Regions from separate parts of the Priestia sp. TRN 1309 genome, predicted to be linked through region 1. Evidence: predicted binding sites of a transcription regulator. Region 1 holds the regulator's gene; the other holds the start of a gene.
What was found. The regulator LexA, encoded in region 1, represses DNA repair genes until DNA is damaged. The targets are predictions, from matches to a motif close to CGAACATATGTTCG.
Positions count from the first base shown of each region.

Region 2: the regulator LexA is predicted to act here: its motif matches at 7,499-7,512, upstream of recA (recombinase RecA).

Region 1 covers NZ_JBOZGM010000001.1:415,801-428,343, reverse strand. Annotated here, with positions in the region: gene tkt (transketolase) at 1-855, opposite strand, end outside; gene ACRPLQ_RS02170 (DUF896 domain-containing protein) at 1,023-1,253, opposite strand; gene ACRPLQ_RS02165 (YneB family resolvase-like protein) at 1,323-1,991, opposite strand; gene yneA (cell division suppressor protein YneA) at 2,045-2,374, opposite strand; gene lexA (transcriptional repressor LexA) at 2,521-3,138, shown strand; gene ACRPLQ_RS02150 (hypothetical protein) at 3,346-4,791, shown strand; gene ACRPLQ_RS02145 (hypothetical protein) at 4,859-5,059, opposite strand; gene ACRPLQ_RS02140 (ArnT family glycosyltransferase) at 5,342-6,847, shown strand; gene ACRPLQ_RS02135 (GtrA family protein) at 6,868-7,260, shown strand; gene ACRPLQ_RS02130 (glycosyltransferase family 2 protein) at 7,257-8,234, shown strand; gene ACRPLQ_RS02125 (cation diffusion facilitator family transporter) at 8,274-9,251, opposite strand; gene ACRPLQ_RS02120 (APC family permease) at 9,361-11,187, opposite strand; cyclic di-AMP (ydaO/yuaA leader) riboswitch at 11,350-11,491, opposite strand; gene ACRPLQ_RS02115 (N-acetylmuramoyl-L-alanine amidase) at 11,683-12,543, opposite strand, start outside.
Region 2 covers NZ_JBOZGM010000004.1:319,551-332,093, forward strand. Annotated here, with positions in the region: gene ACRPLQ_RS17840 (hypothetical protein) at 1-108, opposite strand, end outside; gene ACRPLQ_RS17845 (hypothetical protein) at 294-1,019, shown strand; gene ACRPLQ_RS17850 (cation diffusion facilitator family transporter) at 1,472-2,407, shown strand; gene ACRPLQ_RS17855 (hypothetical protein) at 2,741-2,890, opposite strand; gene ACRPLQ_RS17860 (VanZ family protein) at 3,207-3,416, shown strand; gene ACRPLQ_RS17865 (DinB family protein) at 4,037-4,540, opposite strand; gene ACRPLQ_RS17870 (VOC family protein) at 4,825-5,277, shown strand; gene ACRPLQ_RS17875 (hypothetical protein) at 5,482-5,955, shown strand; gene recA (recombinase RecA) at 6,298-7,335, opposite strand; gene ACRPLQ_RS17885 (ASCH domain-containing protein) at 7,848-8,198, shown strand; gene ACRPLQ_RS17890 (DUF2269 family protein) at 8,217-8,651, shown strand; gene ACRPLQ_RS17895 (MFS transporter) at 8,919-10,154, opposite strand; gene ACRPLQ_RS17900 (HesA/MoeB/ThiF family protein) at 10,175-11,281, opposite strand; gene ACRPLQ_RS17905 (DNA-3-methyladenine glycosylase 2 family protein) at 11,614-12,525, opposite strand.

The DNA of each region.
Region 1 (12,543 bases):
TTCTTCAAATGTCCATGCATAAGCTTCTTTTGTTAATTTTGTTTCATCGGAACCTAATGGAGAACCGTGCACGCCAGAAGTACCCGCGTGGTTTGGAGAACCAAATCCGATTGTTGTTTTTACTTCAATTAGCGTTGGGCGTGTTAAATCGCCTTTTGCTTCTTCAATTGCGTTTGCAATCGCTGTCAAGTCATTGCCGTCTTCAACGCGAATTACTTGCCATCCGTAAGCCTTGAAACGATCTTCTACGTTCTCAGAGAACGAGCGATCTAAATCTCCGTCTAAAGAAATATCATTTGAATCGTATAAAACAACTAAGCGTCCTAATTTTAAGTGTGCCGCTAATGAAGCTGCTTCAGCAGATACACCTTCCATTAAGTCTCCGTCACCACAAATACCATACGTAAAGTGGTCTACAATTTCTAAACCTTCTTTGTTGTATGTTTCAGCTAAATGACGTTCTGCCATTGCTTTACCAACAGCCATTGCAATACCTTGTCCTAGTGGACCAGTTGTTGCATCAACACCTGCTGTATGACCGAACTCTGGATGACCTGGTGTTTTGCTTCCCCATTGACGGAAGTTTTTAAGGTCTTCAATTGATAAGTCATATCCAGCTAAATGAAGCAAGCTGTATAATAGTGCTGATCCGTGTCCTGCTGATAATACAAAGCGGTCACGGTTGAACCAGTTTGGATTCTTTGGATTGATGTTCATAAATTTTGTCCACAATGTATATGCCATTGGAGCAGCTCCCATTGGCATACCTGGGTGACCTGAATTTGCTTTCTCAATCGCATCGATTGATAAAGTACGAATTGTTGCAATCGAAAGATCTTCAATACGTTGTGTCATACTCTTCATTCCTTTCAAAACTATGTACATATGTTATCATACTAATGATTTGCTTATTTGTACAATACTTGAACCAAAAAAATTTCCACTTTTACAGTTTTTGTGTGCCTTATTAAAAATATACAAAAAACTAGAGGGAACTCTCCCTCTAGTTTTACTAGAACGTCTTAGTGAAGACGCTTCTTTTTGCTCTCTTTTAACTTCTTAGGCGTAACATCTTTACCTTCCTCGTCCACAACTTTAATCGTATGAAGGTGGTTTGTCATAGATTGTCGGAAAACTTTTAAATATTCCTGACGTAGCTCTTGCTGTTCTTTCGCTTCAGATTCTGTCAGACCTTCAGCCTTTGCCTTTTTTGAAAGAGCATTAATACGAGCAAGTTTATCTTTTGATAGCATATAAAACCTATCTCCTTATAATCAATAATTAAAATTACCGAACCGTTCCGGCAACATGTAGTCATCTTACTAAATCTCTTTCGTTTTATCAAGAGATTGAGCACTCTCTTGATACTCTTGATAGCGACGATGTACCGTTGCTTTTGAAATATTATAACCAAAACCTTTTAGCGTAACTGAAATTTCAGCAAAGGTTAAGCCGTTATGACGAAGGCGGACAATTTCTTCAATCGGCGCTTCTTTTTTTTCTCTTCCTGAGTTAACTCCTTGATTTTTTAAATTTTGCTGCGGACGATAACCGTTTTTTACGGCTCTTTTCATTCCTCTTTTAATTTTAGCGTTATGTAATTTCCGCTGATGCTCTTCCACTAAGCTAATAATATCTAACACCATCGAATCAGATTCTGAAAGCTGAAGCTGACCTTGATGACTAATCGTATAGATCGTAGCATTTTCTTTATGAAAAGCATGAAGAAGCGCAATTCGGGCATTTCCTCTGCCTAATCGCGTTTCGTCTTGAATGAGCAGCACAGATATTTTTTCTTCTTTCATTGTATGAAGAACATCCAATATACCCTCTCTGTCTACGTCATATCCGCTTGCTTTTTCCATTACGACTTTTTTTACGTTTAGATGGTGAAGATGAGCAAGCTTTTTTAATTCTTCTTGCTGGCGCTGTAAAGATGTTTCTTGGGTTTTTTTATCCGTACTTACACGGCAATAAATAATGGCGTCCACTTTTATCACGACCTTTTCGGCTTATAACAATATTCAGGAACGGCCGTTACACACTACTGTTCAATTGCCACTTGATTATGTAACTCTTTTTTTAAAACAGGAATATATAATTTATCTCCAGGAGATAAAGACTGGGCAGTGTCTGAGTTTAGATCATTGACGTCTTCAACCCATTTGACAAATTCATTGGTGGTCAAATGATGGTGATTATGATACTTGTTGGACAAGTCCCAAAGCGTATCTCCTTTTGTAATAGTAACCGTTGAATATTTGTCTAAATCTACTTTATCCGCTCCTAAAACCAGCGTCAATACATATGTAAGTGCAGCGATAACTGCAAAAAAAATAGCGTAATGTTTCATAGAATGTAAGAATTGGTGCATATTATGATCCCCCTATCAGAATATATGTTCTTATTTTATTGAGAACATTTGTTTCTGTCAATGGAATTCTTCGAACTTATGTTTGTATATTGACACATCACGTGGTATAATTCACCTAAAGAATAGCTAAAATCGAGGTGAAAAATATGAAGCTATCAAAACGTCAACAAGACATACTAGATTTTATTAAGCACGAAGTAAAATTAAAAGGTTATCCACCTTCTGTTCGTGAGATTGGGGAAGCGGTGGGATTAGCCTCTAGCTCCACTGTACACGGGCATTTAGCTCGTTTAGAAAGCAAAGGGTTAATTCGCAGAGATCCAACAAAACCAAGAGCAATCGAAGTTCTTCAACTAGACGAAGTAAACATCCCTAAAAGCAATGTCATTAATGTTCCTGTTATCGGTAAAGTAACAGCGGGTCTTCCTATAACAGCCGTTGAAAATGTGGAAGAATATTTCCCTCTTCCAGATAAATTCGTTTCTCCAGATGATCATGTATTTATGCTTGAAATTATGGGAGAAAGTATGATTGAAGCAGGTATTCTAGATGGCGATATGGTAATCGTACGTCAGCAGCAAACTGCTAATAACGGAGATATTGTGGTCGCTATGACCGAGGACAACGAAGCAACGGTAAAACGTTTCTTTAAAGAAGAAAATTTCGTTCGTTTACAGCCTGAAAATTCAACGATGGCGCCTATTATTCTTCGCCACGTAACGATTTTAGGAAAAGTCACTGGTGTATATCGCACGATTCACTAATCACACTGTATGTAAAACCAACTAATCATGATGTTAGTTGGTTTTTTTACGTTTGTTTTCTAAAAAAATTGGCATATTATAAATGATACGTCGAATCATTACAGGCAGGTAGAGCGGTTTTTATAAAGCCTGTTTTACCTTTTACTTTCTGTCTGCATTTTTTCGACTCTCAAAAAAATACAACCGACTATAAGAAGGATGTAGTTTATGACCAATACACCAAGGAAAACAGAACCATTTCAAACTATTATGCCTACCAAAGCAATGAACATGTTTCTTTTTCCTTTTTCCTTTGATCGAAAAAATAAAGAGCAGCTTGTTCATGCACTAGAAGCAAATATGTTTGAGTTTTTTTCCATTCAAAACAAACATGTAGAAAAAGAATACTACGGAGAACAGTATTACGTATCTCATGATAGCTTGGATCAATATTTTCTTCCTTACATTGAATGTATTCTATTTCCTGATTCCTGCGAAAAAGAAGGCTTGCTTCGATTTTCAAAAAAAATAGACCATACCGTTACGCTACAAACTTCCTCCACCACCGTGTCTAGCAACGTGCTGTCTGTGGATGTTTTTTTATGTCCTTTTGAAATTGGCGTCATGACCATTCGCACTGAGATGAGTCATAATCATTACACCTATGATGACATTTTAGAATTCATGAATCATTTTCGTGTATTAGAACCGAAGCTTGCTGAAGAGCATGGATCCACCATTACCTATGAACATCATCGCTATAGCAAAGTACAGGATTATATTTTTTCACAGCTCGCGCCATTTTTGAACGAACACATCAAAAAAGAAGCGACGCGTGAACAGCACGTCGGGAGTCTTCCTTATTTTATCGATGAACGGATGTTTGTATTAAGTTATGTAACGGTAAATCAAGAGCAAGAGATTAACTCCACAACTTTATTTCGTACTGGGCAGCTAAATAGCTATACGCCTGACGGGAAACCGTTTATCTCTGCACACAACCATGAGTATATTAAAACGTATAATACCAAACACGTGTATTCCAGATGGGCTCCTGAAACCTATTACGTTATAACAGACCATGTGTTTTCGTGTATTTCTAAATCGACAGACTCTAAAACGGATCAGCTTTTGATGAATCATCTATTTGGCCAGCATTACTATAATTTATTTTTGCATTTTTTCTATAAAATCGTGTTGCTAAAACTATCCTATGAGTATTCTCAGCTCACGTTTCATAAAAATTCAGAGGGCATCGAGCGACTAATTCGCTCTATTACTGTATTTTCAGGTAAATATTTATTTTTAGAAATTAGCTCTCGCACGGAAGGTCAAGAGTTTTCTGAGCTCTTTAAAAAAATCTTCCACATCAATTCTCTTTATCAAGAAGTCAAAGAAACCCTTGGTACTTTGTATCAAAATCAAGAGAAAATCGCGGCCAAGCGTCACAATTACTTATTATTAATTTTAACGATTTATACCGTTCTTTCCGGTATTTACGGAATGAATTTAGTTATTAGCAAGCTAAAGGGAAACATCAATTGGGATAGTATGAAGCAGTTTTCTATCTTTGAATATATCGCTTTAATAGTAGCTTTATCAGGAATTCTGATTAGCATTAGTCTCGGAGTGAGTTCCCTATGGAATTTATTAAAAGATCGATTTAAAACATAAAAGCTGTTCGCATCAGAAAATACATTATAAAAAAGAAGAGATTGAGACATAACTAAATCAAGCGAGTCTAAAGGGAAACAAATGAAATAAATAAGCTAGCAGGGATTGCTTGTGACACCTCTGTTGATTTCCGTGCAAGACTTCGCTTTCCGCGGGCGGCCGGTGAGCCTCCTCGTCGCTTGCGCTCCTGCGGGGTCTCACCCCTTCCGCTTTTCCCGCAGGAGTCTTCGTCTTGCCCTCCAATCAACTGCTGGAAAGAACTAAACAAATGAAACCTACGTGCACCATAAAAAACGAACCACTAATCAAACATGGTGATCGATGGTTCGTTTTTCCCTTCGACTAAAATCCTTTTTTCCCAACCTCTTTTATCTATTACTAAATCACTGCCTACTCCACTGAACCTTTTATTACACGTTGTGCCGCTGTTGTAATTTCAGAACAATCTAACATTATACTCTATAAGAAAAATATATACAAAATAATAAAATATGGTATCATAGGGTAGGAATTTTGTACCTTATCTTTGAAATAATTTGCAGGAGGTAATATGCTTAACTCATTTTTATCCAAAAGCCTGATTCTTTTATGTGTCATGATTCTTACATGGTCTCTATGGGGCAGTTATAGTGCGATGACAAATTCATTGGACTTAACAGGCTTGGCTTTAAGTAATTCATTTATTATTGAAGGAATATGTATCACTTTCCTTGTCATTTTTCTAATAGCTATTGCAAGTAGATACATGAACAAAACTGTTTTTTTTATTTCACTGATTGTTTTGACCTTAGGTGTTCGATTAGCATGGATGCTTTCTGTTCAAACACCTGTAAAATCTGACTTTCTTGTCATGTTAGATGCCGCACGTAATATCGCAAAAGGAAATTATGAATTTAACCAAAGCGTTTATTTCACTACATGGGTATATCAGCTAGGCTTTTCATTCTATGAATCTATTGTTATTCGCTGTTTTGGAGATAGCATTTTCACATTAAAATTGTTAAATATTTTTTATTCTACTGGAACCGTTATTTTTATTTATCTAATTGGCGCTAAAGTATTTAACGAACTTGCTGGGAGAATGGCAGCTTTCCTATATGCGTTCTACATTCCGAACATTCTCTACAGCTCAGTGTTAACCAATCAGCATTTAGCTACTTTTTTATTTTATGCAGCTTTTTACCTTATTATAAAAAGATTTGCTCATAACAAGTTTAGCTGGCTTTATATTGGTCTTCTATTGTCGTTAGGAAATTTAATGCGCCCTCTGGGACCCATTATTATCGTTGCTGTTTTCATTTATTTCATCTTGCAAATTCTTCAACCTTACATTAAAGCGAAGGATGCTGCTGAGTTAAAAACTCGTCGAAAGAAAATAGGAAAAAACCTCGTAGGCGTACTGGCTACTTTTTTTATTGCAAATGCGCTGATCAACTACTCTTTTGTAGCGAGCGGTATTTCTAAATATCCTTTAAGTAACAGAGATCCTTTATGGAAATTCGTTATTGGCTTTAATTATGAAACAAGCGGTTCTTATTCTTCAGAGGATGCTAGTCGTTTTATGGGTATGCCAATTGGAGAAAAACGAGCTGAAGCAGAAAAAGAAGTAATTAAAGAGCGTGTAGCAGATAAAGAGCAGCTTTTAGATCTCTTTCACATTAAATTCCTGAATATGTGGGGAGGAACGGATGCATCTACATTTTGGAGTATTTCATTAACTCCTCAAGAAGATGTACCTTTTAATAAAGAGAAATTAATTAGTGCTGCTCAAATTTATGAAAGAATCATTTACGTTTCAACTACTATTCTTTCCATTATTGGACTTATATGTTTATTCCTGAAAAAGCAGGATAAATATCCGTATACACTGTTTTTATTACTAATCATAGGATACGTTCTTATTCACTTGCTTATTGAAATTCAAACTCGCTATCGATTCTTTATTTTTCCAAGCTTTATGCTGCTCGAAGGGTTTGGTATTTCAGTGATTCTATCTTATTTACTAGTACGATTTACTAAAAATAAGCCACAGGCAAAATCTGAAGAGATAAATTAAATGGAAGGGATTATGCAACCGTGATAAAATTCCTGAAATTCGGATTCGTAGGTATAATGAATACCCTGCTCACTATTATCAGTTACTTAGCACTCATTCATTTTGATATGAATTATATATTGGCTAACGTACTATCCTATTTCATTGGCGTCATAAACAGCTACTATTGGAACAAATCGTGGGTGTTTCAAGCAACTGTACATAAATGGATGTTAGCTCAATTTTTCATCGTAAACCTTATTACTTTAGCAATTAATACATCTTGCTTATTCCTTCTTGTACACTATACACCTGCTAATCCGATAATTGGACAACTGTTGTCTACTTGTATAGGAATGTTTTTTAATTTTTTTCTTAATAAAATATGGACGTTTAAGCACACAAACAATCACTCGATAGGAGGTAAAGCATGAAAGAACTAATTTCAATCGTGGTACCTATGTATTTTGAAGAAGAAGTAGCTAATGAATGCTATAATCGCTTGCTTTCCGTCATGCATGAAAATCACATTAACTATGAATTCATTTTCGTCAATGACGGCAGTACAGACCGAACAATTGAAATCTTAAAGGACGTAGCAGCTATGGATTCTAACGTAAAAATTATTGATTTTGCCCGTAATTTCGGGCACCAAACTGCCGTCACAGCAGGTATTGACTATGCTCAAGGTGATGCTATCGTAATTATTGATGCTGACTTACAGGATCCGCCTGAAATGATTCCTGAATTAATTGCTAAATGGCAGCAAGGCTATGAAATTGTATACGCAAAGCGCAAGAAGCGAAGCGGAGAGACCTTTTTTAAATTGACAACGGCTAAGTATTTTTATCGCTTTTTAAATTATATGTCCGATATTGAAATCCCAAAAGACACGGGAGATTTTCGTATTATCGACCGAAAAGTTGCGGACGTATTCAAAAAAATGACTGAACGCAATCGTTTCGTAAGAGGAATGATGTCTTGGATCGGCTTCAGGCAAACATATGTAGAATATGAGCGCGATGAGCGTTTTGCTGGTGAAACAAAATATCCTTTAAAAAAGATGATCAAGTTTGCTTCAGATGGAATTATTGGGTTTTCAACGAAACCTTTACGTTTAGTAATGGTTATTGGCTTGTTATCAGTTTTTGTATCACTTCTCGTTTTAAGTTATTCGATTGTTGTTTGGCTGATAGGTGAAAATATTCAGCCTGGCTGGACTTCGATTATGGTAGCTATCACTTTCTTTAGCGGTATTCAGCTACTTGGTTTAGGTCTAGTGGGACAATACATCGCAAGAATTTACGATGAAAGTAAAAATAGACCTATTTACGTTGTACGTGAAACTATTAACTTTTCTGCGGCTTCAACAGATTCTCAAAACGTGCGTGAAAAAGTATATAGCTAAAAAAACAAGGAAGAAAACAACTGTTTTCTTCCTTGTTTTTTATTCTTTTTGAAGCTGTAAATCGCTTGTCACCCAGTCAGGAATTCCATCATCTTCATCAAATTCAATAATGACATCCGTTATTCCTTTTTCCTGTAAAATACGATTTTCGAGACGATCTTTAATATCATCCGCTTCTGCTACTGTTAAAGAAGGATCAATTTCTACTTTTAATTCAACGTGAAGCTCTTCTCCTTCTTTCATCACCATTAACGTTTGAATATCACGCACTTGTACATCTTGCATAACAATGGCGCCAATTTTCATTTCCATTTCTTTATCTGCTTCACCAAGCGCTCCAGCAGCGTTATCTAAAAATACTCGTCCTACTACAAAAAACATCATAAGACCAATTAGCATAGAAGCAATTCCTTCAGCTTGATGAAAAGGCGTAAACCGCGAAATAAAAACGGCGATTAAAGCCAATACGCCTCCTCCAGTGGCTACCAGATCTTCCATAAAAACAAGCTTAGTTGCTGGCTTTGCTTTCTTTAGATGAACAAAGCTTTGCGTAAAAACATTGACCTCTGCAGTATTCATTCCGACATCGTGCAAAATTTCTTTCATTGCCTTAAAGAGGACAAACATCTCAAGTAATACCGAGATGCCAAGTACTGCAATATTTAAGATAAAGCCTGAAGACTTCGTCGGATGAAGAATATGATGATACCCTTCTTTAATCGTTTCAAATGCCATAATTCCTACTACAAGAACCGCTCCTAATAAAACGAGATTAACCAATCGTCCAAATCCGTTTGGAAATCGTTTGGTCGGAGCTTTTTTGCTTAATGCTGAACCTATAAAAACAAAGAACTGATTTGCTGCGTCTCCTAAGCTGTGCATCGTCTCAGCAAACATCGCTACATTTCCCGTTAAAGCAAAAGCAATCCCTTTAATAATGGATATAATGGTATTAACTATAGCGGCCATCATGGCCGATTTATTTCCTTTTCGCAATAACTTAATTAATTCACTCATGCAATCCCTCCGTTTGTGCCTTTGATGAGATTCAATTATGGTTAGTGTATGTGAATTTAAAAATTAAAAACCTCCAACATATAAGTTGGAGGTTTTTAGTCATGTTTCATTATTTTTTAAAACGATAAGGTACCGTTGTAACGATTACGTTTTTACGGTAAAGCAAATGTGCTTTTAACAGCAGACTGGACTGATTATGAAGGATGTTTTGCCAGCTTTTTTTCGTGATGAACTGCGGAATAACAACCGTAATAGCCATATTATTTTCCCGGGCTTTTTCTTCAGCCATATCGATGAATCGAAACAGCGGACGCACAAGACTGCGGTATTGAGAGTGAAACGTAACAATACGAATATCAGGCTGCCACTTTTCCCACTTCTCTTCCATTCTCTTTTCGCTTTCTCGGTCAAAAGCAACGTGCACCGCAATAACGGTATCACCAATCGTTCTTGCATAGTTCAATGAATTTTCTACTACCTTTGTCATTCCTGCTACAGGAACAATGACCACACTTCCTTCAAGCTTTCCAATCTTTTCTCCTTGCTTAATACGAAGCTGCTCTCCTACTGCTTCATAATGCGTATGAATGCGATGAAAAATATAAACGATAACCGGTAAGAAAACGAGCACGGACCATACTTGTGAAAACTTCGTTGTAAACAAAATGATTAGCACCGTTAAGGTAATGAGGGCACCAATTAAGTTAATGGTTAGCTTTCCTTGCCAGCCGGCCGGCTTTTCTCTAAGCCATTTGACAATCATGCCTGTTTGAGAAAGCGTAAATGGAATGAACACTCCAACTGCATAAAGAGGAATTAATTGTTCCGTCGCTCCTTTAAAGGCGACAAGTAAGACAATAGAAGCAATTCCAAGGGTCACAATTCCATTTGAATAGCCTAGTCGATCGCCGCGAATTTGAAACATTCTTGGCATGTATTTATCAGACGATAAGTTTACGGCAAGCAAAGGGAAAGCTGAAAAACCCGTATTCGCTGCTAGCACTAAAATCAGAGCTGTGGTGCCTTGAATAAAATAATAAAACCCATTTCGTCCAAATACACTCGATGCAATTTGTGATACAACCGTTTCATCTGCTTTTGGAGAAATGCCAAGCCAATAAGCTAAAAACGTGATGCCAGAAAATAAAACGGCTAAAATACCGCCCATCAGCATTAATGTATGAACAGCATTTTTTGCACCTGGATCTTTAAAGTTAGGCACTGCATTCGAAATAGCTTCTACACCAGTCAATGCCGAACAGCCTGATGAAAAAGCTTTTAATAATAAAAACAAACTAATACCTGGCACCACGGTACCGAGAGATGTATGAAGCTCAGGTGAAACTTGACCTGTCACTATTTTGAAGAAGCCCACCGCTATTAACAAAATAAGAGCAATCACAAATAAATAAACCGGATAAGCTAAGACAGAAGCGGATTCTGTTACACCTCGTAAATTTAAAACCGTAATAAAAATCACCAGCAAACACGCAATTACTACGTTATAGTGATGCAGCGTTGGAAAAGCCGAAGTTAAAGCATCGGTTCCTGCTGAAACACTCACGGCAACTGTTAAAATATAATCTACTAACAGTGATCCCCCAGCGATAAGTCCAGGATTTTCTCCTAAATTGGTTTTCGAAACAATATAAGCTCCTCCGCCTTGCGGATACGCATAAATAATTTGACGATATGAAAGAATTAAAGCCGTCAGCAGCACCAATACCCCAATCGCAATTGGAATCGAATACCAATAGGCAAGCACGCCCACTGTTGCAAGGACAATCAAAATCTGTTCTGTTCCATAAGCCACTGAAGATAAGGCATCTGATGATAAAATAGCCAGCGCTTTAAGCTTACTAAGCTTTTGATCGCCTAACTCTTTTGTTTTGAGCGGCTTTCCAATCAATAATCTCTTGAGAACTGAATAGTTCACGTAATTTCCCTCCGATGATTGCTTAGCTACTATTCACTGTTCGTTGCTAAGCTCCGTTACAAGTTCATGAATAAGTGATATTATCCCTAAAAAATACCTTTTTATGTTAAAAAAGCGCACAAAAAAAACACTAAGGGTTCTCAGCGTTTTTACACAGCTTAAACCTCCTCTCCAAAACGCTTATGGGGTTAGCTGTCGGATTCGGGCTATGAGAGTAGCCCTACCTTTTAAAAAAGGATTCACCCCAAGTGACCATGCACAAATTTGGGTCCCCCACTTCTGACGAATTAAGCGATAACAGGTCAATATAATTTTCGGTTAAAGGGTATGATTGATAACAAGTTTCTTTCATAACTATCCTTTGTTCTTAGATAATATACTCCCGTACAAATGGTTTGTAAAGCATTATTTTACGTAAACGATAAAATAGTACTTAAGGCGCTTTTAAGGGGAAAACAAAAGGCCTTCTGCCTGCTTACAGAAGACCTGCTTTCTTTAACTTTTTGCTTTTAAAACGGCTGCTAGCTTGTTTTTCGTTTGAGGACCATAAATGCCATCTACATCATAAGGAAGATACACAAGCTGAAAACGTCTGACTGCATCTTTCGTTTGTACTCCATATATTCCGTCTACTGACCCTACTTTAAAATTAACCGCGTTTAATGCTCTTTGAATCTGTTTCACTGCTTCTCCAGAATCGCCTTGTTTTAAAATTCCATTGGGAAGTGGATATTGTTCAGAAGGTGGTGTTGGAGTAGGTGTTGGTGAAGTTCCTGAAGGAATAACAATTGTTTTTCCAACCTGTAGTGTTAAAGGATCAGAAAGCCCTGTATTCGCTTCTTGAAGCTCCTGTACTGTTATGCCGTACTTCTGTGCAATACTGTACAGCGTATCTCCTTGCTTAATTGTATACGTTTTTTCACCTGGTTCAGAAGGTGATGGATTTGGTGTCGGTGTCGGTGTTGGAGATGGCGATGGATTTGGAACTGCACGACGAGGTAAATTTAAATATACGGCAATTCCTTTTGCATACGATTCACCCATGCTTTTTAAAAAAGCTTCATTTTGAAGAAGTGCTGCATCGGCGCTCCTATCAATAAAAGCTATTTCAGTTAGTACTGCAGGCATATTTGTTAAGCGAAGCACCGCATAATTAGCTGATTTTCGACCGCGATTCGGATGATTATACGACAGCAGCGTTGGCTGTACTTGGCCGTGGACAATTGATTGAAACGTTTTACTGGCATTGCTAGCGCTTCTATAAACATAATCTTCATATCCTGTTCCTCCACCGGCATTTACGTGAATAGACATAAATGCATCTGCTCCCCACGAGTTAGCTTGAGAAGCGCGCTG
Region 2 (12,543 bases), on a different contig from region 1:
CGATTCTTTATTCCAATACTTTGCATTGTACTCACCTGGCTTCACTTCTATATAATAAGCATTTTCCACCTTATCCACATCTGTTATCATTTCAAAAGGAGATTCCATAGTAACACCTCTTCTTTAGATAACGTTAGTATGTCCGTTTTTATTAGTGATTCACCTAAAAATCACTCCAAAGTTAATATCATGTACTTTTATTTTTTTAACCATTTATAAAACATAGGTATGATTGCCCTTCCTTTGAATAGGTTAGTTGTAAAAAAACATATCGCCGAAAGGAAGTAGCAATTATGCATATAGAAATAAATACCTTATTTACTTTAGGTTCTTTAATGGGTTTATTAGTAGGTGGAGGACTTCTTAAATTAGTTAGTCACCTGTCACGAGGTAGAATTCAGTTTATGTATGCGATATGTGGAGGAATCTTATTAGGGTTGTTATTTTTTGATATCCTTCCTTCCACATGGCATCTGTATGATTTAAAAGGCGTTCTATTAGGTATCGTAGCAGGATATATCGTTATGCTATGCATTGACCTCTTTTTGCATAAAACAAATAGTGCAATTTCACCTTTGCAGTCACTTATTTTATTAACGGCTGCAATCTTCTTTCATAATATTATCACAGGTATTACCTTTGGGATAACAGATCTACATCAGTCAGCTTCCGTATTTGTAGCTACCCTCTTACACCAAATTCCAGAGGGGATGGCCCTAATGACCGTTCTCTCCATAGCAAAAATACCTAACGTCTTCTTTTTATTCATTATAGTCCTTCTATCACTATCTTTGGGAGGGAGTTTATTACTTGGAGAAAGTGTACAAGCTTCCTCGCTTAAAATACAAGCCTTATCGACTGGAGGAGCAATTGGTACCCTATCTTTTGTTATTTTTCATGAAATAATAGGAAAGGCTATTAGTCACTTCAGAAACCTACATGTATGGCTATTAATATCGCTAGGAGTACTAATTATTTATATTTATCACTATTCCCTTTCACTATTTCATAGTCATTAAACTTATATAGAAAATTTTAGAGATCTTAATTTATAAGGTCTCTTTTTTATTCTTATAAGATTAATCATATTACATAAGAAATTCAAAAGTCGTGATCCAATTTTTTTCTGATTTGTTAAAAAGAAGTATGAAATTGATTTGGAAACAGCTTTTGAATGACATAAATGATTTTTGATGAAGTTGAAAATACTAAAACAAATGGTCAAATTAAATCTTTAAATGATGAAGCTTCTGTTAGGGTTTCCCAGAACTTAAAAGCACCATCCCATCATAAAAGAATTAACATTCTGTATCTACTGTCTTAAAAGGAATCTTTAGTATATAAGGCTTTCGGGGATTTAAAGATCCACCCATTGAGTTTTTTGAATAAACTACTTTTAGTGAAATCCAGAACAAGAGAAATAACGTTTTTTCAAACAATGATCATGTTTTTGCAGCAAGGAGAGATTTTTATGGGAAACAACCGCAATCACGACCACGGAGATGTATTTCACTCCCATGCTCCGATTGGGAAAATGAAATTAGCATTTTTTCTTACTTTAATTATCCTGGTAGTCGAATTAATTGGAGGATTCATTTCACACAGCTTAGCCCTACTTTCTGATGCTGGACATGTACTTACAGATATTGCAGCCATAGGGCTATCGTGGTTTGCTATGCACCAAGCCCAAAAGCCAGCTTCGGAAAATTTCACTTACGGGTATCACCGTTCAGGGATACTAGCTGCTTTTATTAATGCCATGACGTTAATTGTTATTGCTGTTGTCATACTATACGAAGCGATTGATCGCTTTAAGGATCCCCAACCAGTGGGAAGTACATGGATGTTTATTAGTGCATCTGTTGGTTTAGCCATGAACCTTTACTTAGGTCTTGGCTTAAGGAAGGAAGACAACATCAATGTGAAAAGCGCCGTACTTCATATGATTGGGGACGCAATGGCTTCGGCAGGAGTTATTATCGGAGGACTTATTATCCTATTCACTGGCTGGAATATCGTAGATCCAATCCTAAGTGTTCTTATTGCATTCTTAATTGCTTTGGGCGCATGGAAAATTGTAAAGCAGACAATAGAAATTTTAATGGAAGGTACACCGAAAGGAATCTCTTTAGAAAAAGTAATGGAAACAATTCATGCAGTTAAAGGTGTACTAAATGTCCACGATTTACATGTTTGGAGTATAACTAGTGGGAAAAATGCATTATCCTGTCATGTGGTGTTAAATAATCAAATAAGTTTCCTGGAAAGTCAGGTCATATTAAGAGAAATTGAATCCAAACTTCAACATCAAGAAATTGAGCATGCAACTATCCAGTTAGAAAACGAAGAGCACCCTCATGATGAGTCAGCTATTTGCTCTACCACCAAACGTGAAGGTCATCACTAATACAACTTGGTGTTTTTATATGTGTAAACCCTGAAGAATATTGCTGTCGATAATAAACTAAATGTATAGGTCAACAGACAAAAAAATCATGACTCACTTTTACGAATTATTATTTCCCAGCTCTTTCTTACATTATGAATGAGTTTTTGTGTTTTTAAAAAGATATATTTTCACGAACAAAATATTCAAATCTATTGCAGAGTGTTAAAGAAATTATTATCGTTAATAAAATAAAAAGCCATCTAGTATTTGAAGTAAAGGTGGCTTTTTACTATAATATGCACGTCCAGACATACATACTATATCTTTTCATACAATCACATGTAAAAAAGACTATAAGAATTTAAAGAAAGTATTAATAATAAAAATCACACTTAAAAGTGCAATAAAAACAATCAATTCAATTGTTTCCTCACTATCTTTTATTTTATACTTTAAATCTCTATCTTTAAGCTGTATGTTTTTCTTATATCCTAATTCCATATGATTAATTCCTTCCCTTTATGTATTCGTTTTAATTGGCATGTTTACTATTTGGCTTGTTTCCACATGTAAGTTAGCACCCTCTATACTGTGTTCTTATGCTAATGTATTCTCTACTTTAGCTGTTATATCATGAGCAGCGTCTACTCCCAAGATGGAATTTGCGAGAATGGAGATATCTACTACAGGACTCCATAATGTTTCCTCTCTTTTATCCTAACAAAGCAAGTTCAAGTGGGTCTATAGCAACCTTTTTGAAGGATTCTATAAAAATAAACCCCTATCAAGAAAGTTTCGTTAAGTAAAAAAAGTAACAATCTTAGATTTATCTGTTACATGTTTAATTGAATTTATTCAATATTTCATGGGACGTAGCTTAGATATAGACGATGTTCTACTTAATATGTTTGGAACAGTTATAAGTTATGTGGTTCTTTTAATAAATAAGCAAGCCAGTAAAATTAAAAAGGGCGACTATATAGATAGATGCCCTTTTTGTTCCAATAAGCTGGTTGATGGTAACTAAGTATATAATTTATAAAACAGAACAACCTCCTGTACAGGAGGTTGTTCTGTTGGGAATACGTTATTAGTCTGGCCAGATTTGTAGATTCATATACATATAACTTTAAAAATAAACATTGTGATGACTCTGTTTTTAAAAAGCAACCTTACTTAAGTTTTTTTAGTTAAGTAATTGATAAAGTATTTTATTTATTATTTATTTTTTACTATTTACACTTAGTGACGACAAAATAGTTCTTTTTCTACAAATTTTCCCAACTTGATATTACTAAATACCACTGAATTTAACGCTCATTCCGTTATCTAGATGAAATAAGAAGATACCTTTTCCTCAGAGTCCATTAGAAGAAATATTTTTTTTCATTAAAACCCTCCAACTTATATTTATGGATTTATTTCTCTGAAAAGACAACAACAATAATTTAGTGGATAGCGTAACAACGATGGTTGGTTAAATTTTTGTGATTCTAGCTGTGAACGTCTTCAGCAACACGTTCACCAATATCCAGCACACGCGAGATGTTTTGCACAATTTCAGGAAGCCCAATCACGGCCTCTTGGAACATCCAAATATAAGCTAGGACTGCAAATATGCTCTTCGTGAAATGATTTCTTAATTTATTATTTGAAAGGTTCTTTTTCAGGTAATCCCAATATGTCCGTATTTTTAGGTGTATGCCCTAATAGACGTAACATAACTACAATTTGTCCTTTATGATGTGATTCGTGAGTAATTGAATGGGTAAGCAATTGACGAGGTGTCTTTCTTACAAAACCACTGTTTGCTCTCCAAGCAAGTTCTTTTTCGATAGACTCATCAAATTTATCTGTGAATTGCTCCAATACTTTTTCTACATATCTATCAGCCTGTTGAAAATAATGCTGAATATCGTCTATTTTCATAGTATTAATTACTTCTTTTGTGAATAGTGGTGATGATGTTTCTGAAAGCACAAAAGAACCTAACCAAGCATGGTAGCAACCTGCCACATGAACTAGAGAATCTCTAATATTTTGAAAACCAAATGCAAACTCTTTCGTCAAGTCACCTTCACTCAATTCTCTACACTGCTCTAATAAAGTTTGTCGTGCTTGTTTTACCCATTCATATTCTAGCTTTTCCATAACAATCCCACCTCTCAGACATATAATGAAAAATTATTCTTTACTATACACTCTTTAGAATTATTATTACACCCATTTTTTCATTAATTAGTTAAGTAAATGATAAAGTACTTCGTGTATTAATGACAAATAGATCATTTTTCTACAAAGAATATAAAGTATACAACAAATATGGCCCAGTGACAGGATAGGAATGTTTTGTTTGAAAGGAATTTGTAACTTTTAAATAGAATGATTATGAAAATGGACAGATAATAAAATTTTACACATAAGGAGATAAAACTATGGAAAAAAACAACCTACTAAGAATGGACAATGTCAGCATCGTTGTAGAATCCCTTGATGACACAATTTCTTTCTTTAAGGAGATTGGCTTGAGTCTCGAAGGGCGGGCCACCGTCGAAGGTCAATGGGGTGGCCGCGTAACGGGATTGGGTTCTCAGCGTGTAGAGATTGCGATGATGGTCACCCCGGATGGTCACAGTCGGATTGAACTTTCGCGATTTCTCAGCCCACCTACTATATCAGATCACCGGAATGCTCCTGTAAACGCTCTCGGCTATCTACGCGTCATGTTCACTGTTGAAGACATTGACGAAATGGTGTCCAGACTTACTAGATATGGCGCTCAGCTCGTTGGCGAAGTGGTTCAGTACGAGGACTCGTATCGTCTCTGCTACATTCGTGGAGTAGAAGGACTTTTAATCGGTTTGGCAGAGCAACTCAGTAACAAATAAGTAAGTGACGTTTTATAAAAGTCTTTACTGAAATGTACGTTTAACCTATCTGAATCTTCAATAGATCGAGATTATTTTCAGGTTTTTTCAAACCTTTATTTTACTTTTTTGCCCCCCTATATATACTTAATTATGGAATTTTTGTTTTAATATTCATAAAAAGGGTATTTGTTCTAAGAATCAACTAAAATAGGAGGAGATCAAATGAGAAGAGCGAAACAAGCTGTTGTAGCTTCTGCTGTAGGTTTAGCTATGTTAGCGACGCCATTAGCTCTACCGAATTTAGGAGGTTCTGCTGGCTCCGCAGAAGCTGCAGAAGTTGGAGGAGACGTAGCGATTGATCCAGTAGCCATAGGACAAGCGATTGCAGATGCGGCTAAAACTGCCGACAATCGAAGTGGTTTTGTTAAGGGAGCGATGGAAAAAGCTTTCTTTGAATCGGGTCAGCAGTATAATGTGATAGTAATGAATTTAAGTCAAGGTTATAATTCCGACCAGTTACAAGGTGTACAATATTTTGATACCGTAGATTATGATGGTATCACGTTCGGGGTCTGGATATTTGAAGAAGGAACGTTTATTAATGAAGGTGATGGAGGTTATGATAACTGGGCCTTTAGAGGTTGGTTTGAACGCACGGGGGACGATGAGAAAACGGTCAACTTCCATAGACCTTGATCTAATTAAACAGAACCCTATTTAATTAAATAGGGTTCTGTTTGTTTGCTATAAGAATTTTTCTGTTTAAAGAGATTGCAATAAAAAGTCTAGTATAGCGCTTTAGACAACAGTATCTCAATTAGAAATCTTGTTCCTTCCACAGTAGCCCAATTTTTTGTTTTCTCTGAAAAACCTTTTCTAGATAACGTTCCGTTATTTTACGATCACTGTGGCCAAGCTCCTTTTGAATTAAGACAATATCAGCTCCCTGCTGGCTACTATAAATCGCATAAAATGACCAAAATAATGAAGTGAAATGGATGGGCTTGAAGCTGCCGGGAAAGGCATTTTAAGCTTTTATTAGCTTTCGTTTTCACTATCGCTATCGTTATCAATATCATTATTGTTGTCAGTATTACCATATTTAAAATCAATAATGTTTTTTCTAATTTCTTCTCTGATTTCAGGGTTTTCTTTTAAGAAAACCTTAGCGTTTTCTCGTCCCTGCCCTAAACGTTCCCCATTATAAGAAAACCAAGATCCAGACTTTTGAACAATATCTACTTCAGAACCAATATCTAAGATTTCTCCTTCTCTTGAGATACCTTCTCCATACATAATATCTACTTCAGCAATGCGGAAAGGAGGTGCCATCTTATTTTTGACTACTTTAATTCTTGTTTTGTTACCAACTATGTCATTTCCCAGTTTAAGTTGTTCAGCGCGGCGAACCTCAAGGCGAACGGAAGAATAGAATTTTAGCGCTCTTCCGCCTGGCGTTGTTTCAGGATTTCCAAACATAACGCCTACCTTCTCCCGGATTTGGTTGATGAAGATAGCAATGGTTTTAGACTTATTAATTGCTCCAGATAGTTTACGAAGGGCTTGAGACATCAAACGAGCTTGTAGACCTACGTGAGAATCTCCCATTTCTCCCTCAATTTCTTTTTGAGGAACTAATGCTGCTACTGAGTCAACAACAATAATATCTACAGCACCACTTCTAACTAATGCTTCAGCAATTTCAAGTGCCTGCTCACCAGTATCTGGTTGAGATAACAGTAACTCATCAATATCTACACCTAGTTTTCTTGCGTAAACTGGATCAAGTGCGTGTTCAGCATCAATAAAGGCAGCTCGACCTCCATTTTTTTGTACTTCTGCAATCGCATGTAAGGAAACTGTTGTTTTACCTGAGCTTTCGGGTCCGTACACTTCCATGATTCTTCCTTTTGGATAACCATTAATCCCAAGAGCGATATCTAAAGCTAATGAACCTGAGCTAGATGCCTCAACTTTTGTATGTGTGCCTTCCCCCATCTTAATAATTGATCCTGTACCGAATTGTTTTTCAATTTGTTTTAGAGCCATATCTAGTGCTGCTTGTTTATCATTCATAATTTAAAACCTCCGATTGTTAGTACGTTTACAGTAAACGACAATGTATGTGGATAAATAATAAGGATTGGCTCAAATGTTTTTGCTCCGTGCGAGAAAATTTTGTGTTTAACTGTCTTGGTTTATTCTGTTGTTCCTTTATTTATCTCTAAACCCTTAATGTCGAACAAATGTTCCTGTTGTGTAATCATACAATAAACGCATCTAGTTGTAAAGGAGAAAGTTTTGTACAAACCAGCCAAAGAAATATCTTTTCTGTAAAAAGTAGGTTTATACCTTTAATACTTACAGTTATTGAAACTTCAATCTATAAAATAACCCTTATTATACGAACAAAGAATAATTCATTCTCTTATATACATTATGTTATGTACTTGGACTATCGAATAAGAAAAGGGATAAATTATAATAGATTTATTAGAGAAAATTTCCACCTAATAAATTCAAATGAAATTCGTCGTTAAAAATATGATACATTAAATACGAGACAAGATATGAAAGGAGTTTTTTTAATGAGTAACCATGAAGCACAAAATGAATTGCCACCAAAAACATGTACAATCGATCGACTTGTAACAATGCCGGATGATGTAAATAAAGTAATCAAAGGCAGCAAAACAGCAACTCGCCGAAATGGAAGATATGCTGATGTAGGAGAGATAATGGTTTTAGAAGATCAAAAATTTGTAGTGGAACGAGTTTATTCTCAATCACTAGGTGAATTAACCGATGAAAATGCTCGCCAGGAAGGCTATGCTACAGTAGAGGAATATAAACAATCTATTTTGTCTTATCATCCTGGGATGCCTTGGCTTCCGCAAATGAGGGTATGGGTGCATGAGTTCAGATTAGTTAACGATTGATAGGTAAAAGAAATGGATTTGTTGTACCGTATATTAGTATATATTCATGTTTCTAGTGTCATTTTATCGATTGGTCCTTTCTTTATTCTCTTGCCAATTGTTAAAAAATTACATAGTTCAAGAGAACAAGAAATGAATGCCTATTTGATCACATTTCAATCTGTTGTTAGGCTCGCAAAACATACGGGCCATGTTCTTGTTATCACAGGGATACTCCTCGTTATGTGTGGCCCATGGACGTGGACTACGCCGTGGATTATAATGACACTGATTTTCCTTTTTTGCTCCTTGTTCTTTCTGGCCCGTGCTTTTTCACCAACACTTCGAAAGTACAAGGAGGAAGGACAAAATAAAAAAGAACTGGCAACTAAACTAGAGCGATCTATTTGGATTTATATCATTCTATTAATGACTATGCTTTGGTTTATGGTCGGTAAGCCAACTTTTTGGTGACACCCATCCATTTGTCATCACTAAGAGTAAATAGTTAAACTGATTATTTTCATCAAATACTTTACGTTTTACTTAACATAACTCGTATTTTAGGTATGAAAAAAGATTTTTGCTTGTATATCAGATGCACATTTGGATTAAAAATAAAAAACCCCTATTAACCATATGTTAAAGGGGTTCTTACTTATTGTTTAAACTCCAAGTATGAAGTTCTTATAGAAGAATACACTAAATATCAATATGTTTCAAGTCAACCCGAGTAATTATCTACTTGTTGCTACTATTAATAGGTTGATCTATAGATTGTTGGGTCTCAAATAGAGAGGTCTTAATGCCGATTAAAGACGCTACAATCGTTAGGATGCCTGCTGAAATAAAAATTAAAGAGACGCTAATATATTCAGCTGCAACACCTGCTAACATTCCACTAATCGGTAAAGCCAAAAAAGCTAACATACGAGTTGAACTAATTACTCTTCCCAATAAGGCTGATGGCACAATCTCTTGCCTAAGGGTAAACCAATTAATTGCTAATAATGTTACCGAACCGACAATTACAATTCTACAGACTATTAACAAAATAACTGCAGTGTTTGAAAAAGTAAGGATAGTTTGCCCTAAACCTATTATTACACCACAATAGATAATTATATTTCCCCGTGGTAATTTATTTAGTTTATTTGCAGCATAAATTGCTACAAATGACCCTAAGGTTTGTAGGGAAAATATTAAACCAATATACTGTGCCGATAAATGTAAATTATCTTTTAGATGAAACATAAATAAAGCTTCCATAGCACCATAACCCACATTGATTAAGAATATGAGAATAGTCCCTATCAAAATCTTTTTAGTATTTATAACGTATTTAACTCCTTCAGCTATTGAATTCATTATAGAACTATTAACTGGATTCGGGCTTTTATATTTCTTAGTTATTAAGCCAATGAATATTCCAGAAAGAAAATACGTAAAAAAATTAAAATATAATAAGTTATGAGTTCCAACCAAAGCAATTAAAATGCCTGCTATTGAAGGGCCTGCAAAGGTTGTAATTGTCTCTGATAACTTGAATAAAGAGTTACCCTGTATTAAATTTTCACCTTCTAAAATTTCTGGTATGACTGATTCAAAACTTGGATGATAAAATGCACTCACAGCTGATATTAAAAAAGCTACCACATATACAATCCATATATCTAACACGTTTATTAAAGCTGCAAGAGGTATGATAATAATTAAAATGGCTGATAAAATATCACCTATTAATAAAATGTATTTCTTACTTATACGATCAGCTAAGGCTCCGCCTAACAAACTAAACAATACTTGAGGCGTAATTTCTAAAACAAATGTTAATGCCATTAAACTTGGTGATTTAGTCAAATCATATACTAATAAAGGCAGTGCGATTTGAAAAAAAGACGTGCCCAACTTACTTGTTGTGGCACTTAAAAATAAGCATAAAAAATCTCTGTTCTTTAGTACTTCATAAGATTTCAACATTTACCCCCCCATCATAATTATTTACCTGCTGTTACAGGTGCGGAATGGCAAACTGGACAATCCTCTTTCTTATTCCACTCTGAAATAGGGTAAGTTTGATATGTAAGGAAATTTAATTCCATCATTTTCCCTAATGATGTTGGAGTTTGAATACCTGTTACCAACCCTAAAAATTCATTTACAATAGCACCAGCCAACATAGCTACATTAGGACTAATCGCAGCATTATTTCGTTGAAAATTTATCTGATGCATACTGTCAAGTTGCTTATTAACTATAACATCACTTTCAATTATGGTTTGTTTATGACACTCTACACACCCAGTTTTTCCTGGTAACATAGAATAAAATCTGCCCCTTGTGTTTAGGACTCCACCTGAAACTAACGGCTTTCCTAACTTCACTACTGCTTCATTTACCCAGTCCTGTATATGAAGGGTTGGTTTATCGGCTACACAAATTACATAATCACTACCTTCAATATGTGCCATTACATCTTCAGCACATTCTATACGCTTATTAGTAACGTTTAAATTAACATTAGGATTAAAACGCGATATTCTTTCCTTTGCTAATTCCGTTTTTAACTTATTAATATCTTTTTCAGAATATAACAACTGTCTATTAAAATTGCTTAATTCCAAAGTATCAAAATCCAATGCATTAATGTTATGAAAACCTAATGCAGATAGATGATATAGTATTTGACTACCTAAACCTCCGATTCCGAGCAAAGCAACCTTTGTATTTATGATAGTTTCTTGCACATTGTACTTATTGTCCTCTAAAGACGTAAAAAGCGAAAAATAATTAAGGTTTGCTTTGTATCTTTCGAGTTCATAATCTCCTATAGATTGAGGATTTAAAGAATTATCTTCTAAATATTTCTCTGTATCTAATGCCTTTATCCCTTCCAATACCTCATTTTCTTTTATGTTTGGATACTTTTCTTGGACTAAATGTATTATTTCTTCTATAGAATTTTTTCCATTAATAAGAGAAATTAAATACTTAATACTTCCACTGGGATCTTCAATAACTCCTGCTACTCCATCTTCTTCACCAATATGGATTTCATCATTTATAAAAAATACAGGGATTGTCTCTTTGAACTTAGGTTTCATTTTCTACATTTCACTCCATTTCTCTTAATTATTGAAATAGGGAACTATCATATGATAGTTCCCTATATTTACAGACTTGAAGTTTAAACAATAAGTAAGTAGTTCACATAATGATAACGTTTTAGCCTGGAATACCGTTTAATACCGCAGCTTTATTAGTTGTTTTCTTAACTTTTACCTTCATAACTAACACCTCCATTTCTTAAAAGATATATTTATAATATTGCATTAAAAAGGCATTTTCAACAATTAAATCCAATTTTTATAATATTCAAACAAAAACAGGTAAATTATACTTTTTTTCGTTTATTTTAAACCGACAAATATTCCATTTATAATATTTTTTCTTGCATGTAAAACCAGCATAGATGAGTAATCCAGGTTTCCGCAGTTTTCCATTGAGTAGATATTTTTCTAACTTGTGATTCTGTTAATAATTCGTTATACTGATAAATCTCTCCTACTACTTTACGTATAATTAAATCTCCTGCGGGTAGAATGTCTTGACGTCCTATACCTCTCATTAGTATTGACTCTGCCGTCCATTTTCCTATACCTCTATGTTTCATTAAATAGCTACAACCCCCTTCACGATCTAATAAATATAAGCAACTTAAGTCTAGCTCCTCATCTATAATGGCTTTAGTTATTTCATGAATATATTCAGCTTTCCTTTGACTTAGCTTTAAGTCACGAAGTTGGTTTATATTTAACTTCATCACCTTGTGGGGGCATAAATCTGTATAATATTCACAGTTATTAATTATTATTTTAGCTCCTGTTTTTTCTAACAAACTCTTTTTAATCCTATGAGCAACTTTTGCACTAATTTGTTGACCGATGATTGCCCATATGATGGATTCGTAGACACTTCCTAATAAAACAGGTCTAAACCCTTCGTACATTTTTATTAATTTTCCTATCTTAGATTCATTAGCTATAGACTTTTGAGCTTTGTTTATATCTTGTTCCAGACAAAATATTGTGATAATTTTCTCCTTTACTAGTTGAACCTGATTATTCTTAACTTCTTCACCAATAACTTTAACTTCCAAGTACTTACTACCGATTCCTTCGTCCCTAACTAGTACTAGGTACGTTCTTCCCCCTATTATAAAAGCTCTACAATATGTGTTTTCAATAACCTTCTCGATTACAAAAGAGGGCGAGTTTTTTATGTACCTTAAAATTAAATCAAAATTATATATGCTTGGTTTATTAATTCTAATTATTTTTTGTCTCATAACTTCCTCCTAATTTTT